One region of the Achromobacter pestifer genome, then DNA from elsewhere that is predicted to be linked to it. Evidence: riboswitches for the same ligand, from Rfam matches in the RefSeq annotation. Region 1 holds a riboswitch; the other holds the start of a gene.
The links. Region 1 has a riboswitch for glycine ahead of FOC84_RS24345 (D-amino acid dehydrogenase). Riboswitches for the same ligand answer to the same signal wherever they lie in the genome.

Region 1 (15,297 bases):
TAGCGGTCCTGCACCGCGTTGGCGAACACCGTGGCGCGTTCGTTCGCACTGCCGTCGGAGGCGCATTCGATGTTGAAGGCGATCTGCGTGTGCTGCCCGTTTTCGTCCTGGAAATTCTTGTGCCCGGTGACCCGCGAGCCCTCGAACTTGTCGATGTTGTAGCCCTGGCTCAGCAAGGCGCGACGGCCCGCGTCGCAGGCGGCGACGTTGCTCGCGGCGACGGTGCGCGAGTAGGTGTTGTTCTGGGTGAAGTCTTCTTTTTCGAACTCTGGCTTGGGGGATGAGCATCCCGCCAGGACGCCCACCAGGGCAACGGACAGGGCCAGCGACGAACTGCGGGGAAAACGGGGCATGAATTAGGGGAACAGTAATGCGTCAAGCGTCCGTTATAGCGCATCCCCGGCACCATTTCTTTTACGAGGAATGTGCAGTTCAACGAAGAGGTAACAGAGTTCAAAAAAGGGCCGCATCGCGGCCCCGGGCAGCCCTGGCAGCCGCTTTCAGGAAGACACGCGCGCGGGCGCAAGCGGTGGCGCCTCTTGCGCTTCCAGGTTCAGGCTGCGCCGATAGTGCTTGCAGCCCGCGGCCAGCAGGCCAATGCACAGCACCGTGGCCACGCCGACCAGGACCGACATGGACTGCCCGACCGCCGCCGGGTTCTTGAACAGCCGGTCCGTCAGCATGGCCACCGCGGTGGTGCCCAGACCCAGCCCGATCAGGTTCGAGATCAGCAGGAACAGCGCCGACACCTGGGCGCGCAGCTGATTGGGCGGAAGTATCTGCATCGCGGCCGTCGAGGTCGGCATGGGAAACGAGGCGAAGAACATGGCGGGCAGCAGCAAGCCCACCGACAGCCACAGGGAATCGACCTGGGTGAAGATCACCGCGGGCAAGGCCATGCCCGCCGCGCCGATCACGCCGGCGCGCAGCGGCGCATCGCTGTAGCCGCGCTTGGCCAGCCAGTCCATCAACCAGCCGCCGCAGAACACCCCGGCGGTGTTGGCGACCAGCACCACCACGCCCAGCATGTAGCCCGCTTCCACGGGCGACATGCCGAACTTGCGCATGTAGAACGCCGGCGTCCAGCCCAGCAGCGCGAACAGCACCATCGCATAGAACGAGAAGCCCAGATAGTGGCAGAAAAAAGTGCCGCGATGGCGGCCCAGGAAGCGGAAGGTGTCCTTCATGGCGGGCTTCTGCACCTGCCCCGCGGCATTGCGCCGCAAGCCCAGCCGCTGGGGATCGCGCACGGTCAGCAGGATCAGCAGCGCGATCAGCAGGCCGGGCAACCCCACGATGAAGAAGGTCACCTGCCACGGCCGTATTGCGCCTATCCAGGGCAAGGTAACGGTGTCCACGCTCTTGAGCAGGTCGATGACATAGCCGCCGATCAGAAAGGCCATGCCGCCGCCTATGAACGAGCCGATCGAATAGATCCCGACGGCGCGTCCCAATTTTTCGCGCGGAAACATGTCGCTGAGCATGGAGTATGTGGCGGGCGACAGCGCCGCCTCGCCCACGCCCACGCCGATGCGCGCGAGGAACATCTGCGCGAAATTGCGCGACAGGCCACAGGCCGCGGTCGCCAGGCTCCAGAAGGCCACGCCGATCGCGATGATCTTCGGCCGGGAATAGCGATCCGCCAGCAAGGCGATCGGAATGCCCATGAAGGCGTAGAACAAGGAAAACGCCAGCCCGTGCAACAAGCTGAATTGCGTGTCGGACAGCTGCAGATCGTGCTTGATGGGTTCGATCATCAGCGCCAGGATCTGCCTGTCGACGAAGGAAAATATGTACGCTAGCATGCATATCACCACGACGTACCACTCGTAGGCGTAGCTAGGTTTTGATCCGTGCCGCGGGCTGCCGTCAGTCATGGTTTGTTTCCCTTGTATGGTGGTGAGATCTGCCCATCGCCCAACGGGCCGGGTTGCGCCTCACTTGCTTGCAGGCCCATCTTTTGTAGGTCTTTGCGCGGCCAGCCTCTATACGCCTGACGCAATGACTGTTCCCGCTGCGCAGGAAAGCATGTTCAACGACACCAATCCGCTGGACCGCCATTGCTTGCTGGACTCGGGCAACATCGCCGAGATCAAGGATCAGGTCAGCCAACACCTATGGTCGCACCGCATGTGCGTCCCTCCGGGAAAATCCCTGCAATCCCGCCTGTACGGCGTCTTCTTCGGCAATGCGGCGCTGTTCGATCTGCATTACGGCGCCGAGGTCGAGATCGACGCCGGCGACATCGCCAGCTACTACCTGATCCGCATCACGCTGCAAGGCTCCGGGCTGATCACGCTGGGCAAGCGCAGCGCCTCCATGAACGCGGGCAGCCTGACGATCTCCTCGCCCTCCGAGCGCAGCGTGATCCGCATCGGCCGCGACTGCCGCAACCTGATCCTGCGCGTCGAGCGCGAGGCGCTGGAACGCCAGTTGCAGCGGCTGCTCGAGCGCCCCGTCAAACAGGCGCTGGTGTTCGACCTGCAAATGGATGCCGACGCTCCCGGACCGGTGGCGGTGCGCGAAACGCTGGACTATCTCTGCCGGCTGTACCGCCACCCCGCCATCGAAGGCGTCACGCAGACCCTGGCCGCCGGTTTTTCCGACTACCTGCTGACGCTGCTGCTGACCCAGCTGCCGCATAACTACTCCGAGGCCCTGCAGGCGGACCGCCGCCAGCCGCTGCCGCTGCACGTGCGGCGCGCGCGCGATTACATAGAAAGCCATCTGGACCAACCGCTCTCGCTGATGGACCTGGCGGCCCACTGCGGCGTCTCCGTGCGCACGCTGCAAAACGGCTTCTCGCAGTTCCTGAAGCAGAGTCCCAGCGACTACGTGCGCAACCAGCGGCTGGCGCAGGTGCACGCGGCGCTTGCGCAGGCCGGTGAAGGCGACAGCGTCACCGACATCCTGCTGCGGCACGGCATTTCCAGCTTCGGACATTTCGCCACCCACTACCGCAAGCGCTACGGCTGCCTGCCGTCGGACACCCTGCGCCAGGGCAGGCATTAGGCGCCGCCGGGCGGCGCGTGGATTCGCTTGCCGGATCGGAACGCCGCTTGCGCGTTCGGCGCAGCCTGGCCTGCGCGCCGCCGCTAGGATCAAGGCTCCAACAGACGGAGCTTGACCATGAGAATCAGCGTCATAGGCGGCGGCCACGGCTGCTACGCGGCGGCGGCCGACTTGTTTGAAAAAGGCCATGAGGTGCGCTGGTGGCGGCGGGACTGGGCAGCCTTCCAGGGATTGCGGGACGCGGGCGCGTTGACGGTCACCGATTATCGCGGCACGCGCCAGCTCCCGCTGGGCGACGGACCGCGGCAATTGCAGCTGGTGCGCGACCTGGCCGCGGCCGTCGCGGATGCCGAGCTGCTGGTCATACCCCTGCCGTCCACCACCCACGAAGCGCTGGCCCAGGCATTGGCGCCGCTGCTGCGCGACGGCCAGGTCGTGTTCCTGCCGCCTGGCACCTTCGGCTGCTACGTCTTCGCCCGCGCCATGAAAGACGCCGGCAATTCCGCCGATACGGCCTTCGCCGAGACCGGCACCCTGCCCTATCTGGCCCGCAAGCATGGCGAAAGAGTCGTCGTCAGCGGCTATGCCACCCGCCTGCCCACGGGCGTCTTCCCGCGCCGGCTGTCGGAGCATGCGCTGGCCGTGGTCCAGCGCGCCTACCCCAGCATCGAACCGGTAGAGGACGGGCTTTCCGGCGCGCTGATGAATGCCGGCCCCATCATCCACCCGCCGCTCATCATGATGAACGCGGGGCCGCTGGAACACTTCGACAATTGGGACATCCACAACGAAGGCACCCAGGCCTCCATCCGGCGCGTGACCGACGCGCTGGACGCGGAGCGCATCGCCATCCGCGCGGCCCTGGGCTATGCCGCGCCGCACTTCCCGCTGGCCGACCACTATGCCGCCGAAGGCGACGAATGGATGTACGGCCGCGGCGCCCACGGCCGGCTCACCGACAGCGGCGACTGGCGCGAGGACATAGACCTGCACACGCACCGCTACATGCTCGAGGACACGCGGCTCGGCCTGTCATTCCTGGTATCCGCCGGCCGCTGGGCGGGCGTGCCGACGCCTGTGGCGCAAGGCTTGCTGAGCCTGGCCAGCGCGGTGACCGGCCGCGATCTCTACGCCGAAGGACGCACGCTGGAGCGCCTGGGCCTGGACCGCCTGTCGCGCGACGGCATGCGCGAACTGCTGGCTGAAGGCTGCTGACACGAGGATGCATGCCATGAACGAAAAACTGTGCGTGATCGGCGCCGGCCGCATGGGCGTGGGCATCACGCTGTCATACATCCATGCCGGACTGGACGTCACGCTGATAGACATCAAGCCGCGCACGCCCGCTGAGCAGGCCGAGTACTTTGCACGCGTGCGGGACGATCTGCGCCGCGAACTCGGCATCCTGTCCAGGCTGGGCTTGCTCGATGCCTCGCAGGCGGAGATTGCGCTGGCGCGCGTGCGCTTGTGCGCGCGCGAGGATGCCGAAGCAGACCTGCGGCAGGCGCGCGTGGTGTTCGAAGCCGTGCCCGAACGCCTGGACGCCAAGCGCGACGCCTTTCTATGGCTGGGCGCGGCCTGCGCGCCGGACAGCATCATCGCGTCGACCACCTCCACCTTTCTCGTCACCGAACTGGCGGAATTGGTGCTGGGCCCGCAACGTTTCCTGAACGCGCATTGGCTCAATCCCGCTTACCTCATTCCGTTGGTGGAAGTGAGCCGCGGCCCCCAGACCAGCGAGGCCGCGACGCAGGGCCTGCTGGAAACGCTGCGCCTGGCGGGCAAGAAGCCGGTGCAATGCGCCCCCGCCGCCGGCTACATCGTGCCCCGCATCCAGGCCCTGGCCATGAACGAAGCGGCTCGCATGGTGGAGGAAGGCGTGGCCAGCGCCGAAGACATCGACACGGCCGTGCGCCTGGGCTTCGGCTTGCGCTTCTCGGTTCTAGGGCTGTTGGAATTCATAGACTGGGGCGGCGGCGACATCCTCTACTACGCCTCGCGCTATCTCGCCGACGCCATCGATCCGCGCTTCGCCTCGCCCGCCCTCATCGCCCGCAACATGGAACAAGGGCGCAACGGGCTGCGCGACGGCCAGGGCTTCTATGACTACGCCGGCGTGGACCTGAACGCCTACAAGATGGAGCGGTTGGCGCAGTTGTGCAAGCGGCTGGAAGTGATGGAGCTGCTGCCCCGCTACGACGCGGCGCGCCAGCCGCCTGCGCGCTAGCCCGGGCCTGCGCGCCTATTTATCCCATTCGTCCAGGATCCGGTACGCCAGCCGGACCCTGGCCTCGTTCGGATAGTTGCGGTTGGCCAGTATCACGATGCCCAACCGCTTCGACGGCACGAACGCCACGTAGCCGCCGAAGCCATTGGTCGAACCCGTCTTGTTGATCCACACGGCCTCCTGCGGCGGCAGCGGCGGGTTCAGCGCGGCCACCGGCTGGCTCTGGCTGTTGTAGTTGCCGGCGTTGGCCGTCAGCAACGCGTCCAGCGTCGCCGGATAGCGCAGTTGCTCCCAGGCCAGGTCCTGGGTCATATCGCCCAGCTGGTAATAGCCGACGTGCGTCTGCGCGATCGCATCGCGCAGTTCGGCATCGGCGAGGTTCAAACCCATGTTCGCGTCGACGAAGCGGATCAGGTCGCGCGCGCTGGTCTTCACGCCGTAGGCCTCGTCCGCCAGCACGCCCGGATTCACGCGCACGGGCGCGTCCTGCTTGTTGTAGCCCTGCGCGTAGTCCGCCATCCTGGCGGCGGGCACGTCGATGTAGGTGCTGGTCAGGCCCAGCTTGGGAAACAGGTCCCGCTCCATGGCCGCCTTGAACGGCCGGTTCAGGCTCTTGGCCGCGACCACGCCCAGCATGCCGATGCTGGGGTTGGCGTAGGTACGGTACGTGCCGGCGGCATGCTCGGGCTTCCAGGCCTTGAGGTAAGCCATCAGCTGCGCCTGGTTCTTGATCCCGTCGGGCACCTGCAGGGGAAAGCCGCCGGTCGTGTGCGTGCCCAGGTTGATCAGGCTCAGTTTGGCAAAGTCGCTGCCGGCGAGCTCCGGCAGGGTCTTGGCCGGGCTGTCGGCCAGGACCAGGCGGCCGCGCGCCTGCGCGTAGGCCGCCAGGGTCGCGGTGTAAGTCTTGCTGATGGATCCGATCTCGTAGAGCGTGTCGCTGCCGGCCGGCTTGCCCGTTTCCCTGGACGCCACGCCGTAGTTGTAGAAGCGCTGCGCGCCGTTGCGGGTGACGGCGATCGACAGGCCCGCGATGCCGTGTTCGCGCATGACGGCCTGCGCCGCTTCGTCGATCGCGCGGTCGGTCTCGGCCTGACCGGCTTGCGCCAGGGCGCAGCCCCCAGCCATCAGTGCAAACAACCCCGTGCGCAGCATTCTGCTCAGGCGCATACCCGTCATCCCTTTTCGTATTGAGTCCCGTGGCGCCGCGGCGAACGGCGCGCATGCATCGTAACGCGGCGCGGCGCTCCATTGGTACTAACCCTTAGCCTCATTTCCGAGAATTTTGGCTATTCTCGCCTCGTCGATCCAAAACCCCGCAGAAGAGACCTGTCCCAGCGGCAGGCGCCGACGGAGCAACCGCCCCGGAAACTCTCAGGCAAACAGGACTGCGCGGTCTAGACAATCTGGAGAGAGGCGCCAAGCGCGCCCACCGAAGGGGATCCCGCCGCCGCTTGCGCCGCGGGTGAAGCTCTCAGGTACAGAGACAGATGGGGTGCTGCGGCCGGGTGGCCGCGGCCACTCAATCTGGAGCCATCATGCCCCGCATCGCCATCATTGGCGCCGGTATCACCGGCGTCACGTCCGCCTATGCCCTGAGCAAACTGGGATACCAGGTCACCGTCTATGACCGCCAGCGCTATCCCGCCATGGAAACCTCCTACGCCAATGGCGGCCAACTGTCGGCCAGCAACGCCGAGGTCTGGAACAGCGCCGCCACCGTCATGAAAGGCCTGCGCTGGCTCGGCCGCCGCAACGCGCCGCTGCTGCTCAACCCCCGGTTCAGCTGGCACAAGTATTCATGGCTGGCGCAGTTCGTCGGGCAGATCCGCAACTATCGCCGCAACACCATCGAGACCACGCGGCTCGCCATCGCCGCGCGCCAGCATCTGTACGCCATGGCCGAGGAAGAAGGCATAGATTTCGATCTGGAACGCCGCGGCATCCTGCACATCTACCACGACGCCGCCAGCTTCGAGACCGCGCGACGCGCCAATGCCCTGCTGCAGGAAGGCGGGCTGGAACGCTACGCGGTATCGCCCGAGGAAGCGCGCGGCATCGAGCCCACGCTGCAAACCCCCTGCTACGGCGGCTTCTACACGCCCTCGGACGCCACCGGCGACATCCACAAATTCACCAGCGGCCTGGCCCGCGCCTGCGAGCGCCGCGGCGTGCGCTTCGCGCAGGACGCCGACATCCGCAACATCAGCGTGGACGGCGCGCCGTACGTGCTCGACGTCGCGCGCGAGGGCGGCACGCGCCACGAACAGCACGAGGCCGACGCCATCGTCGTCTGCGCCGGCGCGGTCAGCCGGCAGTTCGCCAGGCAGCTGGGCGACACGCTCAACATCTACCCGGTCAAGGGCTACTCCATCAGCGTGCACCTGGACGACGCCGCCAGCCAGGCCGCCGCGCCGCATGTCAGCCTGCTCGACGAAGCCGCCAAGATCGTCACCAGCCGCCTCGGCGACCGCTTCCGCGTGGCCGGCACGGCCGAATTCAACGGCTTCAACATGGACATCCGCGCCGAACGCGTGCAACCGCTGGTGGACTGGACCCGCAAGCACTTCCCCGGCATCCGCACCTCGCGCGTGGTGCCCTGGTGCGGATTGCGCCCCATGACCCCCAGCATGATGCCCCGCGTCGGCCCCGGCAGGCGGCCGGGCGTGTTCTACAACACGGGGCATGGGCATCTGGGCTGGACCTTGTCGGCGGCGACCGCGCAGATGCTGGCGGCGAGCGTGCGGGAGGGGGTGGGCGAGGTTTGAGAACGTAGAACAGCGCCACCGCGCGCTCACTCCACCTTGGCGATCATCCCCAGCATCGCCTCGGACTTTTCCTTGCCCAGCAAGCGCTCGACGATCCAGCCCGCGAGATCCTGGGTGGACAAGCAGCCGCCCGCCGATGCCACATTGCCGTGCACGACCAGCGCTTCGTGCACGGTGCTGATTCCCATCGACTCCAGTTCGGCGAACACGCCGGGATAGGTCGTGGCCGTCTTGCCTTCCAGCAAGCCCAGCTTGGCCAGGAACAGCACCCCCGAATCGATGGCGCCGATCACCTGGCGGTCCGGATCCAGTTGCAGGCGGGCCATGAAGTCCGCGTCCGCCAGCTTGGCGCGCGAACCCGGACCGCTGACGATGAACACGGCGTCGGCCTCGCGCAGCTCTTCCAGCTTGCCGTGCGGCCGGAAGCTGATGCCGGTGTTGGACCTGACCTCTTCGCCATCGGAACAGATGCGGACCGACCAGGGCCCTTGGTAGTTCACATAGTCCGGATCCTGCACGCGGTTGAACAGGTCCCAGGGCAGGAACAGGTCCACATCGGTAAACCCGTCGTAGGCAAGCATTGCGACTTTCATCAGTCTCTCCAGTCTAGACAAGACGTGATGCTAGTGTCGCCGCCAGCCTATCTGTATAGTCAGATATCCAACAAAACCACCTATACAGAATTCAATGGCCGCTTCCGCCACCACATATGGCCGCATTGCCTCGCGGTTGGGCGCCGTGATCGCACGCGGCCAGCTCGCGCCGGGAGACAAGCTGCCGTCAGTGCGGCAACTGGCGTTGGCCAACAAGGTCAGCGCGCCCACCGCCGAACGCGCCTTGCGTGAGCTGGAATCGCAGGGCCTGGTCGTCGCCCGCCCCCGCTCCGGCTACTACGTGGCGCCGCGCCACCAAGCGCCCGTTGCGCGTCCGGCGCCCCAGCGTCCGTCCGCGCTGCCGCGCCCCGTCACGCTGACCGGGCAGGTCCACGACCTGTTCGCCCAGGCCCGCTCGCCCGACCTGGTCATGCTGGGCGCGGCCACGCCTTGCCCCGACTGGCTGCCCAACCGCGAACTGGCCCGCAGCGTCGCTGCCGCGCATCGCCGCCTGGGCGCACAGGGCGTGCTGTACAGCGTGCCGCCCGGCCGCGCGGACCTGCGCCGCCAAATCGCCAAGCGGGCGCTGCGCTGGGATGGAAACCTGGATCCCGACAAGCTCATCATCACTGCTGGCGCCACGCAGGCCATGCAAATCGCCCTGGGCGTGGTGACGAAGCCCGGCGATACGGTCGCGGTGGAATCGCCCTGCTACTTCGGCACGCTGATGCTGCTGAAGGCGCACGGCCTGAAGGCGCTGGAGATCCCCGCGCACGCGGACTGGGGCATGGACCTGGAGGTGCTCGATGGCGCCTTGAAGCGCTACCGGATCGCGGCGGTGATCGTGTGTCCGACCGCGAACAATCCGTCCGGCTTCACCATGCCTGCGAAAGCGAAGCAGCGGCTGGTGAAGCTGATCGCGCGCGCGGGTGTGCCTCTGATCGAAGACGACCTGTATGGCGACATCACCATGCAGCCGCAACGCGAACCTTCGTGCAAGACCTTCGATACCGCAGGCATGGTGCTGTATTGCTCGTCGGTGTCGAAAACGCTGGCCCCAGGCTGGCGCACCGGCTGGCTGGAGGCCGGCCGCTACGTGCGCGAAGCCACGGAAAAGCGCGTCGAAGCCAGCCTGGCGGGATCGCCCGTCATGGAGGCGGCGCTGGCCGATCTGATGCTCAATGGCGACTACGACCGGCACCTGCGGCGCTTCACAGCCAGGACGCAGGCCTCGATGCGCGCCATCTCGGCGCGGATACGGTCTACCTGGCCCGCAAGCACCCGCTACACGCAACCGGATGCGGGGTTCCTGCTGTGGCTGGAATTGGCAGCAGGAACCGATACGCGGGAATTGATGCGACAGGGGCAGGCCGAAGGTTTCAGCGTCTGCCCTGGCGCGATGTTCTCGGCGGACGGCAAGCGGTTTGCAAATTGCCTGCGAATGAACACGGCATTGCCGGCAACGCCGCAGCTGCTGGCGGTGATAGACCGGATCGGAGAACTGATTGCGCAGCGCGCGGCTACAGCACACCCCGCCTGACGGAAGAAGACGCCCCCTTGCGGGCGCCCGAGGGTTCAATGCGCCACGGCCTCCCTGAGGTCCTCCGTGGTCTGCACCGCCGCGGCATCGCTGCGCCCGCCTGGACGAGTGTCCTTGCACACCTGCCCATCCTTCATCACCAGCACGATCCTGTCCGGATCGACCAGCAGCGACAGATCCTTGAGCGGATCGCCATCGACCATGACCAAGTCCGCCAGATAGCCGGCGCGCAGCATGCCCAGTTCATCCGGCCGCTGCATGATATGGCCGCCCAGGCCGGTGGCGGAAACCAGCGCCTCCGTGGGGGTCATACCGATGTAGTCGACGAAATACTGGAGATCATTGGCGTTGGTACCATGCGGCATCCAGGCAAAACCGTAGTCGCCTCCGGGCAGGATGCGGATGCCCCGCTTGTGCATCTTGCGCAGCGACTCCGAGGCGATTTCCAGTTCGCGCTTGTAGCCCATCTGTTCGGCGATGGCGGGCGTGATGCCGTATTCAGAGGCATTGAAGGCGGTACGGATCAACCAGCCTATGCCGGGCGCGACGAAATGGCGGTCCTTGTTGGCTTCCAGCATGTCGAGTGCCTCTTCGTCGGCGAAGCTGGCGTGGTAGATCATCTCGATGCCGTGACGCACGCATTGCTTGACCGACTCGCTGGAGCGCGCGTGGGCCGCGACGCGCTTGCCATAGCGCTTGGCCTCGCTGGCCAGCATGGCGATCTCGTCTTCCGCAAACGGCGACATCTCGGCCGGCAGCCCGGCGATGTACTCGCCGGACAGATTTATCTTCAGGTGATCGACACCGTATTTGATGAAGGTACGCGCCGAGCGCCGGATCTCTTCAGGGCCACAGCACACGCTGCCGAAGCTAAGCTCGTCGAACGGCATGTGCGGCAGCGAGTTGTCGCCCAGCGCGCCTATGGTGGTGATCTCCTGGCTGCCCGCCAGATACCGCGGCCCCGGGCATTCGCCGGCGTTGATGGCGTTGCGCAGCACCACGTCCAGCCGTGGCTTGGCGGCTGCCGCGCCGATGGCCGAGGTCCAGCCCATTTCCAGGTAGCGCTTGGCCACGCGCACGCACCAGAGGATGTGCTCTTCCGGCGGCATGAACTGGATCGCGGCTAGCGTAGGCTGGTCATTCCAGGAGAAATGCGTGTGCGCTTCCGTCATGCCGGGCATCAGAAAGCGGCCGCGCCCGTCGATGAGGCGCGCGCCCTCCCGGCTCACCTGCTCGGGCGTGCGCGCGACCTGCGCGATGCGCGCGCCGTCGATCAACACTTCGCCTTGAAAAGGTTCCATGCCGCTGCCATCGAAGATGGCGACATTGGTAATGGCAATTCTGGACATGACAGGTCTCCTCCGGCCCGCGTTGGGGGCCGATTTCTTATGTTGAAACGCCAGGAAAACGTGGCCTAGCGCAGCGCCGCGTGGAACTCCCGCAGGGCCTGCATGCAGGCTTGGGGCTTTTCGTAGGTGGTCCAGTGGCCGCATCCGTCCAGCACGATGCGGCGGCTCCCGGGCATGCGCGCGGCCAGGGTCTCGACATTGGCCGGCGGCGCAACGCCGTCCTGGTCGCCGGTGACCAGCAGGGCCGGCGCGCCTATCGTCTCGACAGTGGCCGGCTGCGCATCGGCCAGCGCCTCGCAGCTCTGCGCATAGCCTTCCGGCGGTTGGCGCATCACGCTCTCGCGCACCAGCGCCAGCACGGCGGGTTGATCCTGCTTGGTCTGAGCGCTGGTCGCGGCCTTGACGATGGCGTCTGCGATCTCCTGCATGGCCGCGTCGCCGCCGCGGGCCAGCTGCGCCCGCGCACGGATGCCGGGCCGCCCCGCGTCCGGCGGCGAGGCCAGCGGGCCGAACAAGGCCAGCGACTTGACCCTGCCCGGATGCGTCACGGCAAGATGCTGGGCCACGACGGTACCCAGCGAATGCGCGGCGATGTGCGCCGCATCTACGTCCAGTGCGTCCAGCAGTCCGGCCAAAGCGTCCACATAGGCGGCGATGGACAGGCGCTTTTCGCCCAGAGCGGAGCGTGCGCTGCCGGGCAGATCGGGACGGATTACGCGGAAACCGTCGAAGGCGCCCATGACCGGCGTCCAGGTGTTCGAGGAGCCGCCCAGGCCGTGTATGCACAGCAGTGCAGGCCCCCCGCCGTCGATTTCCACGGCCATGCCGTTGACGTGTTGCGTGCTCATGCTGCCGTCTCCTTTTATCTGAACAGTCGCTGCTTGCATCGGCATTGGCGCCGGCAATTTTCCATGACTGTATCGGCGCAGGCGGCGGCGCGCTTATCGTCGGGTACGCGGACTTATCGCAGAGTCAGATTTTGTGCCTAGTGAATACACCTAGCGCGGACAAACGCGCAAACCCCCATAAAATTCCCTGAGCGCCGCACCCGCCCGCACACACGCACGCCCAGGCTTGCGCGACGAGGCGATGAGAAAAACGGGAGACAAAGATGCAGGAGACCTACGCCTTGCACGAAGGCGCGTTCGGCCGCGCCGTCGTGCTGGAACTGCGCGACGACCTGATCGCGCACGCGCACGCGGAAGTGCAGTTGGCCCTGTGGCTGGGCGGCGCGCGCGTGCTGGGGCATGTCGGCCAGACCCCGGTCCCCTATAGCGAACACCTGGCGCTCGGCACCAACACCTACGAATCGCACGACGCGCGGCTGCTGGAGCGCTCGCGCCCAGCGATCTTCCTGGTGCTCTACATCGCCAAGCCCTGGCTGGACGAGCGGCGCGCCGCCACCGGCCGGCCGTTCCATTTCGCCGCTCCTGGCGTTCCGATTGACGCGGCAGTGCGCCAGGGCTGTTGGCGCCTGCTGGACAAGATTGTCGCGCCGCACGAACACCCGGGCGCCGACCTGGATGCCGAAGTGGAGGCCCTGCTGCAAGCGGCGATCGACTCGTCCACCGGACCCGAACGCCCGCGCAGTCTCATGCCCGCCGCTCCGGCGCTGGACCGCAGGCTACGCGCGGCGATCGCCTATATGCGCGAACATGCCCACGAACCGATCACGGCCGAGGAAGTTGCCAGCCGCGTGGGCCTGTCGCGCGGCCATTTCTTCGCGCTGTTCCGAGACCAGCTCAACACCACGCCGCAGGTATTCTGGAGCGCCGTGCGCGTGGAGGAAGCGGTGCGCCTGCTGGTGCAGCAGGAACAGCCGCTGACCTCGGTGGCGCTGGACCTGGGTTTCTCCACGCCCGGCAATTTCTCGCGCTTCTTCCGCGAGCACATGGGCGTATCGCCGTCGCGCTTCAGGCGCGCCGCAACAGGCGCCGCACAGCATCTGCTGACCGGTGTTTCCTGAGCCGCTGGCCGGCCGGAAACTGCCCCACCCGCGCCTACGCTGGCGCGGCAGGCGCGCGCAATCGCAAATCCACGGCGTCCGAGCCCGGACGATCCCGGTTGAAATGCGCCCCCCGGCTTTCACCACGCGCGCTTGCCGCCCGCACGATGAGATCTGCCACCACGGCCAAGTTGCGCAGTTCCAGCAGTTCCAGGCTAGGCCCCTCGCGCAACAGCCGCGCCTCAATCTGCGCGCGCAGCGGACCGATGAAGGCCGCTGCGCGCGCGAGCGATGTGTCGCTGCGCAGCACGCCCACGTCGCGGCTCATCAGCTGGCGCAGATCGCGCCGCAGCCAGGCCAGGTCGGGAGACGCCGGCAGCGCGATTTCATCGGCGGCCCGCCTCCGACCGGGGACATCTTCCGGCTTCTGCTCGAGTATGTCTTGCGCCGCAGCCCGCCCCGTCACCACGCACTCCAGCAGCGAATTGCTGGCCAGGCGATTCGCGCCGTGCAGTCCGGTGCAGGCGGCCTCGCCCACCGCATACAAGCCAGACAGATCGCTGCGGCCCGCCAGGTCGGCGACGATGCCGCCGCAGGTGTAATGCGCGGACGGCGAGACCGGGATGGAAGCCTTTGTGATGTCGATGCCCAACGCCAGGCAGCGCGCATGGATGGTGGGAAAGTGTTCCCGCAGAAATTCAGGCGGCTGGTGGCTGATGTCCAGCTGCACGCACGCCAGCCCATGGCGTTCCATCTCGCCCTGGATAGCGCGGGCAACGATGTCGCGCGGCGCCAGCTCGGCGCGCGCATCGTGCGCCGGCATGAAGCGCGCGCCGCCGGGCAGGCGCAGCACGCCGCCCTCGCCGCGCACGGCCTCGGAAATGAGGAAGCCGGCGGCCTGCGCATGATGCAGGCCGGTGGGATGGAACTGCGTGAACTCCATGTTGGCGATCCGGCAGCCCGCGCGCCACGCCATGGCAATGCCGTCGCCGGTCGCGGCCGGCGGCGCGGTAGTCGTCTGGTATGCCTGCCCCGCACCGCCCGTGGCGAGCACGACATGACCGGCCGCTGCGTCGAAAATCCGCCCGCGGCGCAGGTCCAGCAGGCGCACGCCGCGGCAGCGCGTCCCGGCCGTGCCTGCGGTCCCGTCCAGAATCAGGTCCACGGCGCAATGCGCTTCCAGCAAGGTGATGCCGGGTTGCCGCCGCACCCGATCCTCCAGCGCCGCGATGATGGCGCTGCCGGTCGCGTCCGCCGCGTGCGCAATGCGGCGCAGGCCGTGTCCGCCTTCGCGCGTCAGATGCAGTCCGTCCCGTTCCGGCGTGAACGCGACGCCCTGCTCCTGCAGCCAGGCGATCGCGCCGCAGGCCCGGGAGATGATGCCCCGCGTGGCCGGCAGGTCGCACAGGCCGGCGCCGGCGACCAGGGTGTCGTTGACGTGCGCCTCGACGCTGTCCTGCGCGCCCAGCGGCGCGGCGATGCCGCCTTGCGCGCGGTTGCTGGCGCTGTCGCGCAGCGCCCCCTTGGAGACGAGCGCGACGCGCCGCCGCGGAGCCAATTCCAGCGCCGCGGCCATGCCAGCCAGCCCGCTGCCGATGATGATGACGTCGAATTCCATGAGCCGACCTCCGGTAGTTCTCAGGCCGGCCCGACGCTGGCGTACAGGGCCGTGTCGCGCGCCAGATCGCCGCTGGCCTGCACGCGGCGCTTGCGCCGGTCGGCGAAGTCCAGCATGCGGTCGATCGGCGCCTTGGCGCGCAGGCCCAGCGCCGGATCCAGCCTGATCTCGTTGCGGCCGTGCTCCAGCGTCTCGGCCAGGTTGCTCAAGGCGTTCATGGCCATCCAGGGGCAATGCGCGCAGCTCTT
Region 2 (15,297 bases), 1.5 Mb from region 1:
CTGTTCTCGCGCCAGACGGCGCGCAGCGTGATCGCGGCCACCGACGTCAACCTGACGCTGCGCAAGGGTGAAATCCTGGGCATCGTGGGCGAATCCGGTTCGGGCAAGTCCACCGTGGCGCGCTGCATCGTGCGCCTGATCGAACCCACCGCGGGCCACATGATGATGGGCGGCGAAGACCTCAGCACCCTGTCCGGCTCGGCGCTGCGCCCCGTGCGCCGTCGCATACAGATCGTGTTCCAGGATCCGTACCGTTCGCTGAATCCGCGCCGCACCGTCGGCGAATCCATCATCGAGGGCCTGCTGAACTTCGGCGTGGCCCGCGAGCAGGCATTGAAGCGCGCCGGCGAAACGCTGAGCGTGGTGGGCCTGAGCCCGGACGCGATGCGCCGCTACCCGCACCAGTTCTCCGGCGGCCAGCGCCAGCGCATCTGCATCGCGCGCGCCCTGGTCATGGACCCGGAGATCCTGGTGGCCGACGAGGCCGTGTCCGCCCTGGACGTGTCGGTACAGGCCCAGGTACTGGAACTGCTGGAGCAGGTGCGCCAGCGCACCGGCGTGGGCGTGCTGTTCATCACCCACGACTTGCGCGTTGCCGCGCAGATCTGCGACACCATCATGGTGATGCAGCGCGGCAAGGTCGTCGAGACCGGCTCCGCCGAAACCGTGCTGACCGAACCGCGCCACGAATACACGCGGGCCCTGATCGACGCCGCCCCCGGACGCGACTGGGACTTCCGCAACTTCCGGCCGGTCGCCGCCGGCCTGGGCCACGCCGCCGCGCCCTGAGGCGCGCGCCGCCTGTACACACACTGGAACCGAAATGCCGCAACCGCATGAACTGTCCGCCGTGGAGCTGCTCCAGGCCTACCGCGACAAGACGCTGTCGCCCGTCGAGGTCACCCGTTCGGTGCTGGATCACATCGCGCGCTGGGAACCGCAGCTCAAGGCCACCTACGCCCTGGATCCGGACGGCGCGCTGGCGCAGGCCCGCGCCTCCGAAGCCCGCTGGATGAAGGGTGAACCGCTGGCAACCGGAGGCCACACGCTGGACGGCGTGCCCGCCACCATCAAGGAAAACATCGCCACGCGCGGCGTGCCGGTGCCGCTGGGCACGGCAGCCACGGAACTGAAGCCCGCCGCCGCCGACGCGCCGCCGGCCGCCCGCATGCGCGAAGCCGGCGCCGTGCTGCTGGGCAAGACCACCATGCCCGACTTCGGCATGCTGTCCTCGGGCCTGTCCAGCTTTCACGAACTGACCCGCAACCCCTGGGACCTGTCCAAGAACCCCGGCGGCTCCAGCGCCGGCGCGGGCGCCGCGGCGGCGGCCGGCTACGGCCCGCTGCACATCGGCACCGACATCGGCGGCTCCGTGCGCCTGCCGGCGGCCTGGTGCGGCATCGCCACGCTCAAGCCCAGCCTGGGCCGCATTCCCATCGATCCGCCGTTCATGGGCCGCTGCGCCGGCCCCATGACGCGCACCGTCGCCGACTCGGCGCTCATGATGGGCGTGCTGTCGCAGCCCGACGCGCGCGACCACATGAGCCTGCCCTACCAGGACTTCGACTGGCTGGACCTGGAACTCGACCTGCGCGGCGTGCGCATCGGCCTGCTGATGGACGCGGGCTGCGGCCTGCCCCTGGACCCTGAGATCCGCGCTGCGGTGGAAGCCGCGGCCCGCGCCTTCGAGGCCGCCGGCGCCATCGTGACGCCGATGCGGCCCTGGATGACGCCCGCCATGCTGGAGGGCGTGGACCGCTTCTGGCGCACCCGCTCGGCCATCGACCTGGCGGCCCTGCCGCAAGAGCGCCGCGACAAGATCCTGCCCTTCATCCGCACCTGGGCGGAAAGCGGCGGAGGCCAATCGGGCGAAGCCGTGTTCCGCAGCTACTACGAAACCATGAACGTGCGCGCCAAGACGGTCGCGGCCTGCGCGCCCTACGACTACGTGCTCTCGCCCGTGGCCCCGGTGGTCGCCTACAACGCCGAATGGCCGTCGCCGACCAACGAAGTCGCGACCACCATGCACCACATCGGCTACACGCTCCCCTACAACATGAGCGAGCAGCCCGCGGCATCCGTCAATTGCGGCTACACCAAGGCGGGCCTGCCGATCGGCCTGCAGATCGCCGGCGCGCGCTTCGACGACCTGGGCGTGCTGCGCATCGCGCGCGCCTGGGAAACCATGCGGCCCGAGCAACACCCCTGGCCCCAGCCTCCCCAGGCCGCCTGAACCATCCTCAACAGCAAACCCACAGGAATTCCCATGCGTTGGCTTTTGGCAATGATCAAGCACGAGACGAATACGTTTTCGCCCGTGCCCACTCCGCTTGAACGCTTCTTCCGCGGCAATCCCGAGGTCCTGGCCGGCGAACGCGCCATCAAGGCCTACGAGAACACCGACAGCGGCCTGGGCGGCTATATCGAAGTGGCGCGCCGCGAAGGCGCCGAAATCGTCGTGCCCGTGGCGGCCGAGTCCTGGCCCAGCGGCCCCGCCAGCGCCGAAACCCACGAACGGCTGTGCAAGCTGGTCCTGGACGAGGTCCAGCGCGGCGGCTACGACGCCATCCTGCTGGACCTGCACGGCGCCATGGTCGCCGAGGGCGTGGAGGATGCCGAAGGCGACCTGCTGCGCCGCCTGCGCGAGATCGATCCGCATACGCCCGTGGCGGTGACGCTGGACATGCATGCCAACGTCTATGACGACATCGTCAAGAACGCCACGGTCATCAGCGGCTTCCACACCTATCCGCACGTGGACATCCGCGCCGCGGGCCTGCGCGCCGCGAACGTGATCGCGCGCACCCTGAAGGGCGAGATCAAGCCCGTCATGTCCTGGGCCAACAAGCCCATGCTGCCGCACATCATGTGCCAGGGCACCCATGCCGCGCCCAACAAGCCGCTGCAGGAACGCTGCAAGGAACTGGAAGCCGGCGGCGTGCTGGCCGCCTCGGTCTTCGTGGGATTCCCGCACGCCGACATCCGCGAAGCCGGCCTGAGCGCCGTGGTCTGTACCGACGGCAATCTGGCCGAGGCGCAGCGCCACCGCGATGAACTGCTGGATCGCGCCTGGAGCGACCGCGCCGACTGGGTGTTCCAGCCGGAACCGCTGGCTCCCACCATCGCGCGCGCCAAGGCCATCGAACAAGGCCCGGTCGTGCTGCTGGACCACTACGACAACACCGGTTCCGGCGGCACCATGGACACCACCGCCGTGCTGGCCGAGGTGCTGCGCCAGGAACTGGAGAACGTGGTTTTCTACGCCATCTGCGACCCGGAGGCGGCACAGCAGGCGGCGGCCGCGGGCGTGGGGCAGACCATCACGATCAAGCTTGGCGGCAAGATGGCCATGCCCGCCATCAAGGAGCCCAGCGAACCGCTGGAAGTTACCGGCCGCGTCAAACTGGTGTTCGACGGCGTCTATCTGAACCGCGGACCGATGTACCGTGGCGTGCGCAACGACACCGGCCTGACGGTCGTGATCGACACGGGCCGCGTGGAAATCGTGGTGGTGTCCCGCCACCAGGAGCCCTTCGACATCAATTGCCTGCTGTCGGCCGGCATCGATCCGCTGCAAAAGCGCTACGTCGTGCTCAAGAGCCGAGTCCACTGGCGCGCGGGCTTCTCCGACATGGCGACACAGGTCATCGAATGCACCGGCGTGGGGGTTACCACCTCGGACTACGGCCAGCTTGAATTCAAGCACGTGCGCCGTCCGATCTATCCCCTGGACCCGATGTAATCTCCGGTCGCGGTATTTAGTCCTGAAAAGCCGGCGCGAACGCGCCGGCTTTCATTTTGAAATCTTCTGTAACGGTGGGCGTGGTCACATGACCATCGGCCTCGGTATACTCGCCGCGGGCCTTACAAGCCGATGAATACGTGTATTCCGATGGCGGACGCCAATAACAGGGTCCGGCGGCCAGAAGCAGCCGCGTGTCACCGGATATGACTCGATAATCAACGATACAAGCAGAACGATGAAAAAGAGCGTAGCGATCACCCTGGGCGTGGTCATAGTGGGAGCGGGAAGCTGGGTCGGGGCCACGTGGTACACCGGCAAGCGCATCGAGGAAAGCTCGCAGCGCCATCTGGCGGAAGCCAACGAAAAACTGGCCAAGATCACGCCTCTGTTCGGTCTGCGCATCGATCAGCTGAAGTACGAGCGCGGCCTGTTCTCGACGCAGGCGCGTTATGGCGTGTCGCTGGTCAAGGGCGACAAGATCGCCGAAGACCTGCCCAAAGGCATGATCGAGTTCGACGCATCCATCGAACACGGTCCCTTCCCCAAGAGCGCCCTGGCGCGCGGCGCCATCGCGCCCAAGCTGGCGTTCACGCACGCCGAGCTCGCCAAGACCGACAACATCAAGGAACTGTTCGAGCTGACCAAGGGCGTGGTGCCCCTGAGCGCGGACACGATCATCAATTTCGGCGGCTTCGCCACCTCGACCGCCAATATCGCCCCCGTGCAGATCACGCACGAAGGCAACGCCGTCAACTTCAGCGGCATGGCGATCAACGGCACCTTCGACCGCGCGCAGCAAGCCGTCACGGCGCACGCCCTGATGGAAACGCTGTCGGTGGATGGCGAAAAATCGGACGACCCCATCAAGATGTTGGTGTCCGGCCTGACGATGGACGTCAACAGCCGCATGGGCAAGTTCGGCCTGTCCATTGGCGACTCCAGCGTCAAGCTCAAGCGCATCGACGTCACCCGCCCCGGTGACGACGTCAAGGTCTCGCTGGACAACCTGGGCTATGGCGTCAAGCTGGCCGAAGACGACAAGAACGTCAACGTCGAAGCCACCTACCAGACCGGCAACATCACGTTCAACGACGTGGCCCTGGGCAACGGCCAGGCTGTGATCAAGCTCGCCAAGCTGGACGGCGCCGCCATCAAGCAGCTGTCGGACACCTACAACCAGATCGTGCGCCAGTACATGCTGGGCGCCAGCGACGAAGGCCTGAAGGACGAACAGTTCGACGCCGTGCTGGAAAATGCCGGCAAGCTGCTCAACGGCAACCCCACGTTCAGCATCGACCCGATCAGCTGGAAGACCGACAAGGGCGAAAGCAAGCTGACCTTCGCCCTGGACCTGACCAATCCGCCCAACGTCAAGGATCTGACGCCACAGGAGATCATGGTCAAGGCCATCAAGCAGATCGATGCGACCCTGGTTATCTCCAAGCCCATGGTGCGCGACCTGATCGTGCAGTACGCCGTCAAGAAGCAAGGCTTGACCGCGGAAAAAGCTGCCGAGGAAGCCGACGACCAGATGCGCTCGATGTCCGGCATGGCTGAAATGCTCAACGTCGGCAAGAACGACGGCGACAACATCATCGGCAAGTTCCACTTCGCCGATGGCATGGGCGACCTGAACGGCCAGAAGATCCCCGCCGACGAACTGTTCGCGGGCCTGCTGGGCGCGACCGGCATGGACGACGACATGGACGGCATGGAAGAGGAAGGCGAACCGGCCGAAGGCACGGAACTGGCCGCAGCCTCCGACACCGCGTCCGCGGCCGGCTACATGCAGGACTTCGACCTGGACACCGTGACGACCATGCTGGACGACATGGTCTACAACCCCCGCAAGCAGGATGGCGACGAGGGTCCCGTCCTGATCCTGGATCCCCGCGACACGGGCGCCAGCGAGCTGCGCGTCGACTTCCTGTGCAACGACTTCACCGAGAAGTGCCATGACCTGGTCGTGACCGCGACCTACAGCAGCAAGAAGCCGGTCTCGCTCAAGGCCATCAATGCCTGGAACCAGGAATACCGCTGGACGCGCGCCTACCTGGACGACAAGAACCGGGCCGTGCTGCAGATGGACATGAACTCGGAAGGCGGCATCGGCAAGGAAAACCTGCAGATCATGCTGAACACGTTCTTCAGCATCGCCGAAGACTTCTCCGTGGCCAGCAAGGCCGCGCCGGCGAAGTAAGCCTCGGCCGAAGCAAGACGAAAAAATCCCCCATCTTTTCGGATGGGGGATTTTTTTTGCCGCCGGGCCGCGCCGACTGCGCTTATGCGTAGGCTTCGATCGGCAGGCAGGCGCACACCAGGTTGCGGTCACCGTAGGCGTTGTCCACGCGGGCAACCGGCGGCCAGTACTTGGCGTCGCGCAACGAAGCCACCGGATAGGCGGCCTGCTGGCGCGGATAGTCGTGCAGCCATTCCTCGGCCAGCAGCATCTGCGCGGTGTGCGGCGCGTTCTTCAGGACGTTGTCCTCGGCATCGCGCTCGCCGCGCTCGACTTGGGCGATTTCCTCGCGGATCGAGATCATCGCGTCGATGAAACGATCCAGTTCGGCGACGCCTTCCGATTCGGTCGGCTCGACCATCAGCGTGCCGGCCACCGGGAAGCTCATGGTGGGCGCATGGAAGCCGTAGTCCATCAGGCGCTTGGCGATGTCTTCGGCGCTGATGCCGCTGGTTTCCTTGAGCGGACGCACATCGAGAATGCACTCGTGCGCCACGCGGCCATTGCGGCCCGCGTACAGGACCGGATAGTGGTCGCGCAGGCGGGTGGCGATGTAGTTGGCGTTCAGGATGGCGACTTCGGTGGCGCGGCGCAGGCCGTCGGCGCCCATCAGCGAGATGTACACGAACGGGATCGGCAGGATGCCTGCCGAGCCGAACGGCGCGGCCGAGACCGGACCGACCTTGGCGTCGCCAGGCAGCTTGCCCTGTTCGTTCACCACGCCAGGCAGGTAAGGCGCCAGGTGCGCGCGCACCGCCACCGGACCCACGCCGGGACCGCCGCCGCCGTGCGGGATGCAGAAGGTCTTGTGCAGGTTCAGGTGGGACACGTCCGAACCGAACTTGCCCGGCTGGGCCACGCCCACCATCGCATTCATGTTGGCGCCGTCCAGGTAGACCTGGCCGCCGGCCTGGTGCACCAGATCGCAGATCTCGGTGACAGCTTCCTCGAACACGCCGTGGGTGGACGGATACGTGATCATCAGCGCGGCCAGCTTGTCGCCGACCTGCTCGATCTTGGCGCGCAGATCGGCCAGATCGACGTTGCCGTTGGAATCGGAAGCCACCACCACCACGTCCATGCCGGCCAGTTGCGCCGAGGCCGGGTTGGTGCCGTGCGCGGACGACGGGATCAGGCAGATGTTGCGCTGATGCTGGCCGTTGGCCTGGTGGTAGCCGCGGATGGCCAACAGGCCGGCGTACTCGCCCTGCGCGCCCGAGTTGGGCTGCAGGCTGATGTTGTCGTAGCCGGTGATCTCGCACAGCGCCGCCGACAGGCGGTCGATCAGTTCGTTGTAGCCCTGGCTTTGCGAAGCCGGTGCGAACGGGTGGATCAGCGCGAACTCGGGCCAGGTGATGGGGATCATCTCGGCGGTGGCGTTGAGCTTCATGGTGCACGAACCCAGCGGGATCATGGTGCGGTCCAGCGCCAGGTCCTTGTCGGCCAGCTTGCGCAGGTAGCGCAGCATGTCGGTTTCAGACTGCACGCTGGAGAACACCGGATGCGTCAGGATCGCGCTTTCGCGCGCCACGCCGGCGGGAATGCCGCTGGCGGCGGCCGCGTCCAGCGCGTCGATGTCGAGTTCGACGTCGTCGCGCTCCAGGCCGGCGGCGAAGACGTTGACCAGCGCCTGCAGGTCAGCGACGGTGACGGTCTCGTCCAGCGAAACCGCCAGGCGGGCGCCGTCGACGCGGCGCAGGTTGATGTGCGCGCAATCGGCCGCGGTCAGGATGGCCGGGGTGGCCGCGCCGGTTTCCAGCAGCAGCGTATCGAAGAAGGTGTCGTTGGCGACCTTCACGCCCAGCTTGACCAGCTCGGCACGCAGGATGGCGGTGCTGCGCTGCACGCGCTCGGCGATGCGGCGGATGCCGGCCGGGCCGTGCCACACGGCGTACATGCCGGCCATCACGGCCAGCAGCACTTGCGCGGTGCAGATGTTGGAAGTGGCTTTCTCGCGGCGGATGTGCTGTTCGCGCGTCTGCAGCGCCAGGCGCATCGCCGGATTGCCCTGCGCGTCCTTGGACACGCCGACCAGGCGGCCGGCCATGTTGCGCTTGAAGGCGTCCTTGCAGGCCATGAAGCCGGCATGCGGGCCGCCGAAACCGAACGGCACGCCGAAGCGCTGGGCCGAACCGATGGCGATGTCCGCGCCCCATTCGCCGGGCGCGGCCAGCAGGGCCAGCGCCAGCAGGTCGGTCGCGACGGCCACGATGGCGCCTTGCGCGTGCGCGGCCTCGGCCAGCTTGCGGTAGTCGGCCACCGAGCCGGTGCTGTGCGGATACTGCAGCAGCACGCCGAAGCACTCCGGCAGGCCCTCGGCCTCGTCGCCGATGGCGATCTCGATGTCCAGGCCTTCGGCGCGCGTGCGCACGACTTCGATGGTCTGGGGATGCACGTGGCGCGAAATGAAGAACACCGGGCTCTTCGACTTGGCGCTGCGGCGCGCCAGCGTCATGGCTTCGGCGGCGGCGGTGCTTTCATCCAGCAGCGAGGCGTTGGAGATGTCCAGCCCGGTCAGGTCGGCGACCATGGTCTGGTAGTTCAGCAGGGCTTCGAGGCGGCCCTGGGAGATCTCGGGCTGGTAAGGCGTGTAGGCCGTGTACCAGGCGGGATTCTCAAGAATGTTGCGCAACACCACGTTGGGCGTCTGCGTGCCGTAGTACCCCTGGCCGATGTAGTTGCGGTAGACCTTGTTGCGGCCGGCGATCTGCTTCAGTTCGGCCAGCACGTCGGTTTCGCTGCGCGAGGCGGGCAGCGCCAGCGGGGCCTGGCTGCGGATCTTGGGCGGCACGACTTCCTCGAGCAGGGCGTCCAGGCTGGCGCTGCCGATGACGGCGAGCATGGCGGCCTGGTCGGCGTCGGAAGGGCCGATGTGGCGGGGGATGAAGTCGGTATGGGTGTCTAGGGCGCGCGACATGGAGAGGTCTCGGGATAGCGGGTGTCGTCGGAGGACGGACGGTATTGCATCTTGCGGATCGGGCGCGGAGCTAGTGCTTGCGCGCCCGGTCCGGACCAGCGGCTTAGCCGTTGGCGACGGCTTCGTAGCCGGCGGCGTCGAGCAGCTTGTCGGCGTCGGCGGCATTGACCGGCTTGATCTTGAAGATCCAGGCGGTGAAAGCCGATTCGTTGATCAGGTTGGGGTTGTTTTCCAGTTCTTCGTTGAACGCGACGATCTCGCCGGCCACGGGCGCGTAGATGTCGGAAGCGGCCTTGACCGACTCGACCACGCCAGCGGTCTCACCGGCGTTCAGCTTGGCGCCGACCTTCACGTCGCCGACGAAGACCAGGTCGCCCAATTGGTCCTGGGCGGTATCGGTGATGCCGACGACGAACACGTCGCCTTCGGCTTTGACCCATTCATGGGACTCGGTGTACTTGCGATCGGTGGGCAGACTCATGGGAACTCCTGAGGGAATGCGGGTAGATGAATGGTGTTGCGCGCCTCGCGCGGGCGGCCATCGCCCCAGGGGCCGGCGGCTCGCGCGAAGCTTCGAGTTTACGAGTGTTCGACCGCTTTGCCGTTACGCACGAACGGCAATTTGCAGGCCAGGGCGGGCACCCATTTGCCGCGGATGTCGACTTCGACCGTGTCGCCCGGCTTGACGCCTTGCGGCAGGCGGGCGAAGCCGATCGACACGCCCAGCGTGGGCGACATGGTGCCGCTGGTGAGCTCGCCCATGCCATCCTTGGTGCGCACGGCCATGTGCGCGCGCATGACGCCGCGCTCTTGCAGCTTCAGGCCGATAAAGCTGGCCGGGGTGGCGAATTGTTCCAGGGCGTCGCGGCCGATGAAACGGCGCTCGGCGTTCTTCAGGGACACGGTCCAGGTCAGGCCGGCCTGGTCGGGCTGGGTCAGCTCGTCCATGTCCTGGCCGTAGAGGTTCATGCCGGCTTCCAGGCGCAGCGTGTCGCGCGCGCCCAGGCCGCAAGGGCGCACGCCTTGGGCAACCAGATCGCGCCACAGCTGCACCACCTCGGCGGCGGGCAGCACGATTTCAAAACCGTCTTCACCGGTGTAGCCGGTGCGGGCCACCAGGGTGTCGTCGCCCACGCGGGCGGCCACGAAAGGGGTCAGCGGTTCGCTGGCGGCCTGCCAGGCCGGGCGCGCGGCCCAGACCTTGGCGCGGGCGTTCGGCCCCTGCACCGCCACCATGGCCAGGTCGCGGCGCGGGGTGATGGCGACGTCGAACTGGCCGGCCTGCTTGACGCGCTGCATCCAGGCGACGTCCTTGTCGGCCGTGCCGGCGTTGACCACCACGCGCCATTCGTCGGCGGCGAAGAAATAGATGATCAGATCGTCGATCACGCCGCCCTGCGGATTCAGCATGCAGCTGTACAGCGCCTTGCCGGGCACGGTCAGCTTGGACACGTCGTTGGCGACCAGGCGTTGCAGGAACGCAAAAGCGTCCGGGCCGGCGACGTCGACGTTCAGCATGTGCGACACGTCGAACATGCCGGCGTCCTGGCGCACGACATGGTGCTCTTCCAGCTGCGAACCGTAGGCCAGCGGCATGTCCCAGCCGCCGAAGTCGACCATGCGGGCGCCAGAGGCGACGTGTTCTTCGGCCAGCGGGGTGCGTTTGAGGGTTGCGGACATGCGCGGAAACTCCGGGACGGCAGTGTTGCCAGGGTTACGGAATGCCGGTGGCGCCAAGCGGACTGCGCTGGCACAACGGCTGAATCTTCCGCCCCTCTGTCCTTTTGCCTGAGAGTTGCCCCGCGTGGCGGGTTTGCACCTTCGGCGCCTGGGCTGCTCGCTATGTCCCTAGTTCAGGGGCGGCGCCAGGTCTCTCCAGAGTACTGTTTTGCCGCGTCCATGCGGTAAGAAAACCGGGACGGGGCAAGCATGGGCGGTATGGGTTACCTGAGCGATTCTGGGCGAATTGCGCCTTCGGCGGCGGCCGGACATACAGGCCGCTCTCTCCCGCAACATGCGTGACAGCGCCGAAAGCATACAACGAAAGCCGCGGCCAGGGAATGCCTGCGGCGGCCTCAACCCAGCGCCGTGTCCAGCAGCATCATGAGCACGAAGCCCAACATCAGCCCGCAAGTCGCGTAGACCTCATGCCCCTTGCGGTGCGATTCCGGGATGATCTCGTGACTGATCACGAACAGCATGGCGCCCGCGGCGAAACCCAGGCCCCAGGGCAAGAGCGGCTCGGACCAACCCACCACCGCGGCGCCCAGCACCGCGCCCAGCGGCTCGACCAAGCCGGACAGCATGCCCAGCGCCACGGCGAACGCGCGCTGGTAGCCCGCCGCCAGCAGCGCCACCGCCACCACCAGCCCCTCGGGGACGTCCTGGATCGCAATGCCAGTAGCCAGCGCGGTGCCGCGCATGGCGTCGTTGCCCGCATAGCCCACGCCGATGGCCAGGCCCTCGGGCAGGTTGTGCAGGGTGATGGCGAAGACGAACAGCCAAGTGCGGCGCAGGCGGTGCGCCTCGATCCCTTCCCTGCCCTTGATGAAATGCTCGTGCGGCAGGGTGCGGTCCATCAGCAGCAGCACGGCCGCCCCCAGCAGCACGGCGGCGCCCACCGTCAGCCCTGCGCCCCAGGGACCGTAGCCCAGGTCGCGGCCCGCCGCGATGCCCGGCGCCACCAGCGAAAAAGCGCTGGCCGCCAGCATGACGCCGGCCCCGAAGCCGAACATGCTGTCCTGCATTTTTTGCGGAATGCTGCGGGCGAACAGGATGGGCAGGGTGCCCAGCGCCGTGGCGGCTGCCGCCACCAGCCCGCCCAGCAGGGCATCGGCCACGTGCGGCGCGCGCACGTCCAGATAGGCCCACAGCTGGTGCAGGCCCAGGCAGGCCACCAATACGGCCAGGGTCCACACGCTGATGCTGGTGGCTGCTGGCCGCACGCGATGACGGCTGAAGGTATTCATGTGCCGCTGCCCTCCTTGCCAGGGATGCGCTCAGCGCTGCGTCGCCGCGTAACGGCGCGCCACTTCAGGCCAGTTCACAACATTGTAAAAGGCGCCGATGTACTCGGGCCTGCGGTTCTGGTACTTAAGGTAGTAGGCGTGCTCCCACACGTCCAGCCCCAGGATGGGCGTGTTGCCATGCATCAGCGGGCTGTCCTGGTTGGCGCTGCTTTCCACCGTGAGCTTGCCGGCCGGCGTGACCGAAAGCCAGGCCCAACCGCTGCCGAAGCGGGTCAGCGCGGCCTTGGTGAAGGCGTCGCGGAATGCGGCTTGCCCGCCCAGCTCGGCTTCGATGGCCGCCGCCAGCGCGCCGTCCGGCTCGCCCCCGCCCTCGGGCGACATGACCGACCAGAACAGGCTGTGGTTCGCATGGCCACCGCCATGGTTGCGCACGGCGCCGCGGACGGTTTCGGGCAACTGCTCCAGCCGCGCCACCAGGGACTCGACCGGCTCATTGGTGACGATGCCCGCGCCTTCCAGCGCGGCGTTCAGGCTGTTGACGTAGGTCTGATGGTGCTTGCTGTAGTGGATCTCCATCGTCATCGCGTCGATGTGGGGTTCCAGCGCATCGTAGGCGTACGGCAGGGGCGGAAGGGTGTAAGCCATGCATGTCTCCGTGAGATCCGCCCCCTTGTTCGAGGCTAGATCAATATCGAAAACATAAATGATAAGTATTTTTATTTAATATCACAACGGCAAGCTTCCAATTCTTGCCATAGCGCCGGCCTATCGACGCCATGGCCCTAGGTGGAAACTACAGCGCCTTGCCGCAGGCGACGCCCGAAGCCCAGGCCCATTGGAAGTTGTAGCCGCCCAGCCAACCCGTAACGTCCACGGCTTCGCCGATGAAATAGAGGCCGGCGGTGGTCTTGGCCTGCATGGATTTCTGGTCCAGCCCGCGCGTGTCCACGCCGCCGCGCATGACTTCGGCCTTTTTGTAGCCGGCCGTGCCGCTGGGCACCAGGGTCCACTGGTGGATGTCCTGCGCCAGCGCACGCAAGGTCTTGTCCGGCGCGTCCGCCAGGCGTAGCGCCGCCAGGCCGGGCTTGCCGCCCTGCTCCGCCAGGTGCAGCCAGCGGTCGGCCAGGCGTTTGGGCCAGAGGCCCGCCAGCACGGTATGCAGCTGCTGCCGGTTGCCTGACTTCGACGCCAGCAGTTCTTCCGCCAGATCGCGGCCGGGCGCCAGATCGATCACGATGGGCTCGCCGGGTTGCCAGTAGCTGGAAATCTGCAGGATGGCCGGACCGGACAGGCCCCGGTGAGTGAAGAGCAGATCCTCGAGGAACTCGCCGCGCGCCTTGCCTTGCCCTGTTTGCAGATTGACCTCCAGCGCCACGCCGGACAATTCGGACAAGGACCGCCACTGCTCGGCATCGAAGGTCAGCGGCACCAGGGCGGGCCGCGGCTCCACCACTTTCAGGCCGAATTGCCGCGCGATCTTCAGGCCGAAATCGGTGGCGCCCAGTTGCGGAATGGCCATGCCGCCGGTGGCGACCACCAGTTTCGCGGCGCGGATCGGACCCTGGCTGGAGCGCAGCTCGAAGCCCTGCTCGCCATGGCCGATCTCGGACACCGAGCAGCCCATGCGCCACTGCACCCTGCCCGCGTCGCATTCGGCGCGCAGCATCTCGATGATGGATTCGCTGGAATCGTCACAGAACAGCTGCCCGCGATGCTTCTCATGCCAGGCGATGTGGTGGCGCTTCATCAGCGCCAGGAAATCCTGCGGCGTGTAGCCCGCCAAGGCCGAACGGCAGAAATGCGGGTTGTCGGAGAGGAAGTTGGCGGGGCCGGCGCCGATGTTGGTGAAGTTGCAGCGGCCGCCGCCGGAAATACGGATCTTCTCCGCCAGGCGCTCGGCGTGGTCGACCAGCACCACGCGCAAGCCGCGCTGGCCGGCGACCGCGGCACACATCATGCCCGCGGCGCCGGCGCCGAGTACTGCTACATCGAACATCAGTCTTCGATCAGGCAGTCGACGTAGTAGCGCTTTTCGCCATCCGGACCCACTTCGTCGGCCAGGCCGTGGATGTAGGTTTCGAAACCGGGGAAGCGCTCGTTGAACTCACGCGCGAACTGCAGGTACTGGACGATGGTGCGGTTGAAGCGTTCGCCCGGGATCAAGAGCGGAATGCCCGGGGGATACGGCGTCAGCAGCACGCCGGTGACGCGGCCTTCCAGCTTGTCGATGTCGACGCGCTCGACCTCGCGGTGCGCCATGCGGGCAAACGCGTCCGACGGTTTCAGCGCCGGGACCATGTCGCTCAGGTACATCTCGGTGGTCAGACGGGCCACGTCGCGCTCGCGGTAGGCCTCGTGGATCTGCTGGCACAGATCGCGCAGGCCCATGCGCTCGTAGCGGCGATGGTCACGGCAGAATTCCGGCAGGATGCGCCACAGCGGCTGGTTGCGGTCGTAGTCGTCCTTGAACTGCTGCAAGGCGGTCAGCAGCGTGTTCCAGCGGCCCTTGGTGATGCCGATGGTGAACAGGATGAAGAATGAATACAGGCCGGTCTTCTCGACCACCACGCCGTGTTCCGTCAGGTACTTGGACACCAGCGCGGCCGGAATGCCGGTTTCGCCGAAGCTGCCCGACATGTCCAGGCCCGGGGTAATGACCGTGGCCTTGATCGGGTCCAGCATGTTGAAGCCTTCAGCCATTTCGCCGAAGCCATGCCAGTGGTCGTTGGATTCCAGGATCCATTCGTCGCGGTTGCCGATGCCTTCGGAAACCAGGCGGTTCGGGCCCCAGACCTTGAACCACCAGTCGTTCTTGCCGAACTCGGACTCCACCTTGCGCATGGCGCGGCGGAAGTCCAGGGCTTCGCGGATGCTTTCCTCGACCAGCGCGGTGCCTCCCGGCGGTTCCATCATGGCGGCGGCCACGTCGCAGGACGCGATGATCGCGTACTGGGGCGAGGTGGACGTGTGCATCAGGTAGGCTTCGTTGAAGACGTTGCGGTCCAGCTTGCGGGTCTCGGACTCCTGCACGATGATCTGCGAGGCCTGCGAGATGCCGGCCAGCAGCTTGTGCGTGGAGTGAGTGGCGAACACCATCGCGTCCTGGCTGCGCGGGCGATCCACGCCGATGGCGTGCATGTCTTGGTAGTACTCGTGGAACGAGGCGTGCGGCAGCCAGGCTTCGTCGAAGTGCAGCGTGTCAACATAGCTGCCCAGCTGCTTCTTGATCATTTCGACGTTGTAGATGACGCCGTCGTAGGTGCTCTGCGTCAGCGTCAGGATGCGCGGGTTCTTGTTCACCGCTTCGCGCGCGAAGGGGTTGGCCTCGATCTTCTTGCGGATGTTGTCCGGATGGAATTCTTCCAGCGGGATCGGGCCGATGATGCCCAGGTGATTGCGCGTGGGGCGCAGGAACACCGGGATCGCG

Region 2: it holds a riboswitch for glycine, as region 1 does, so the genes downstream of both, gcvT (glycine cleavage system aminomethyltransferase GcvT) here and FOC84_RS24345 (D-amino acid dehydrogenase) in region 1, are expected to answer to the same signal.

Annotation. Positions count from the first base shown of each region.
Region 1 is NZ_CP053985.1:5,129,172-5,144,468, reverse strand. Features, by position in the region: gene FOC84_RS33500 (DUF2242 domain-containing protein) at 1-353, opposite strand, end outside; gene FOC84_RS24370 (spinster family MFS transporter) at 501-1,877, opposite strand; gene FOC84_RS24365 (AraC family transcriptional regulator) at 2,002-3,012, shown strand; gene FOC84_RS24360 (NAD/NADP-dependent octopine/nopaline dehydrogenase family protein) at 3,130-4,227, shown strand; gene FOC84_RS24355 (3-hydroxybutyryl-CoA dehydrogenase) at 4,244-5,239, shown strand; gene ampC (class C beta-lactamase) at 5,255-6,391, opposite strand; glycine riboswitch at 6,546-6,637, shown strand; glycine riboswitch at 6,639-6,730, shown strand; gene FOC84_RS24345 (D-amino acid dehydrogenase) at 6,775-8,004, shown strand; gene FOC84_RS24340 (DJ-1/PfpI family protein) at 8,031-8,597, opposite strand; gene FOC84_RS24335 (PLP-dependent aminotransferase family protein) at 8,692-10,137, shown strand; gene FOC84_RS24330 (metal-dependent hydrolase family protein) at 10,173-11,486, opposite strand; gene FOC84_RS24325 (alpha/beta fold hydrolase) at 11,552-12,334, opposite strand; gene FOC84_RS24320 (helix-turn-helix domain-containing protein) at 12,598-13,452, shown strand; gene nadB (L-aspartate oxidase) at 13,487-15,049, opposite strand; gene nadA (quinolinate synthase NadA) at 15,070-15,297, opposite strand, start outside.
Region 2 is NZ_CP053985.1:3,665,260-3,680,556, reverse strand. Features, by position in the region: gene FOC84_RS17640 (ABC transporter ATP-binding protein) at 1-789, shown strand, start outside; gene FOC84_RS17635 (amidase) at 824-2,233, shown strand; gene FOC84_RS17630 (M81 family metallopeptidase) at 2,267-3,742, shown strand; gene FOC84_RS17625 (DUF945 family protein) at 3,981-5,945, shown strand; gene gcvP (aminomethyl-transferring glycine dehydrogenase) at 6,028-8,901, opposite strand; gene gcvH (glycine cleavage system protein GcvH) at 9,005-9,382, opposite strand; gene gcvT (glycine cleavage system aminomethyltransferase GcvT) at 9,481-10,581, opposite strand; glycine riboswitch at 10,668-10,790, opposite strand; glycine riboswitch at 10,826-10,921, opposite strand; gene FOC84_RS17605 (ZIP family metal transporter) at 10,977-11,870, opposite strand; gene FOC84_RS17600 (superoxide dismutase) at 11,901-12,515, opposite strand; gene FOC84_RS17595 (NAD(P)/FAD-dependent oxidoreductase) at 12,664-13,866, opposite strand; gene FOC84_RS17590 (arginine/lysine/ornithine decarboxylase) at 13,866-15,297, opposite strand, start outside.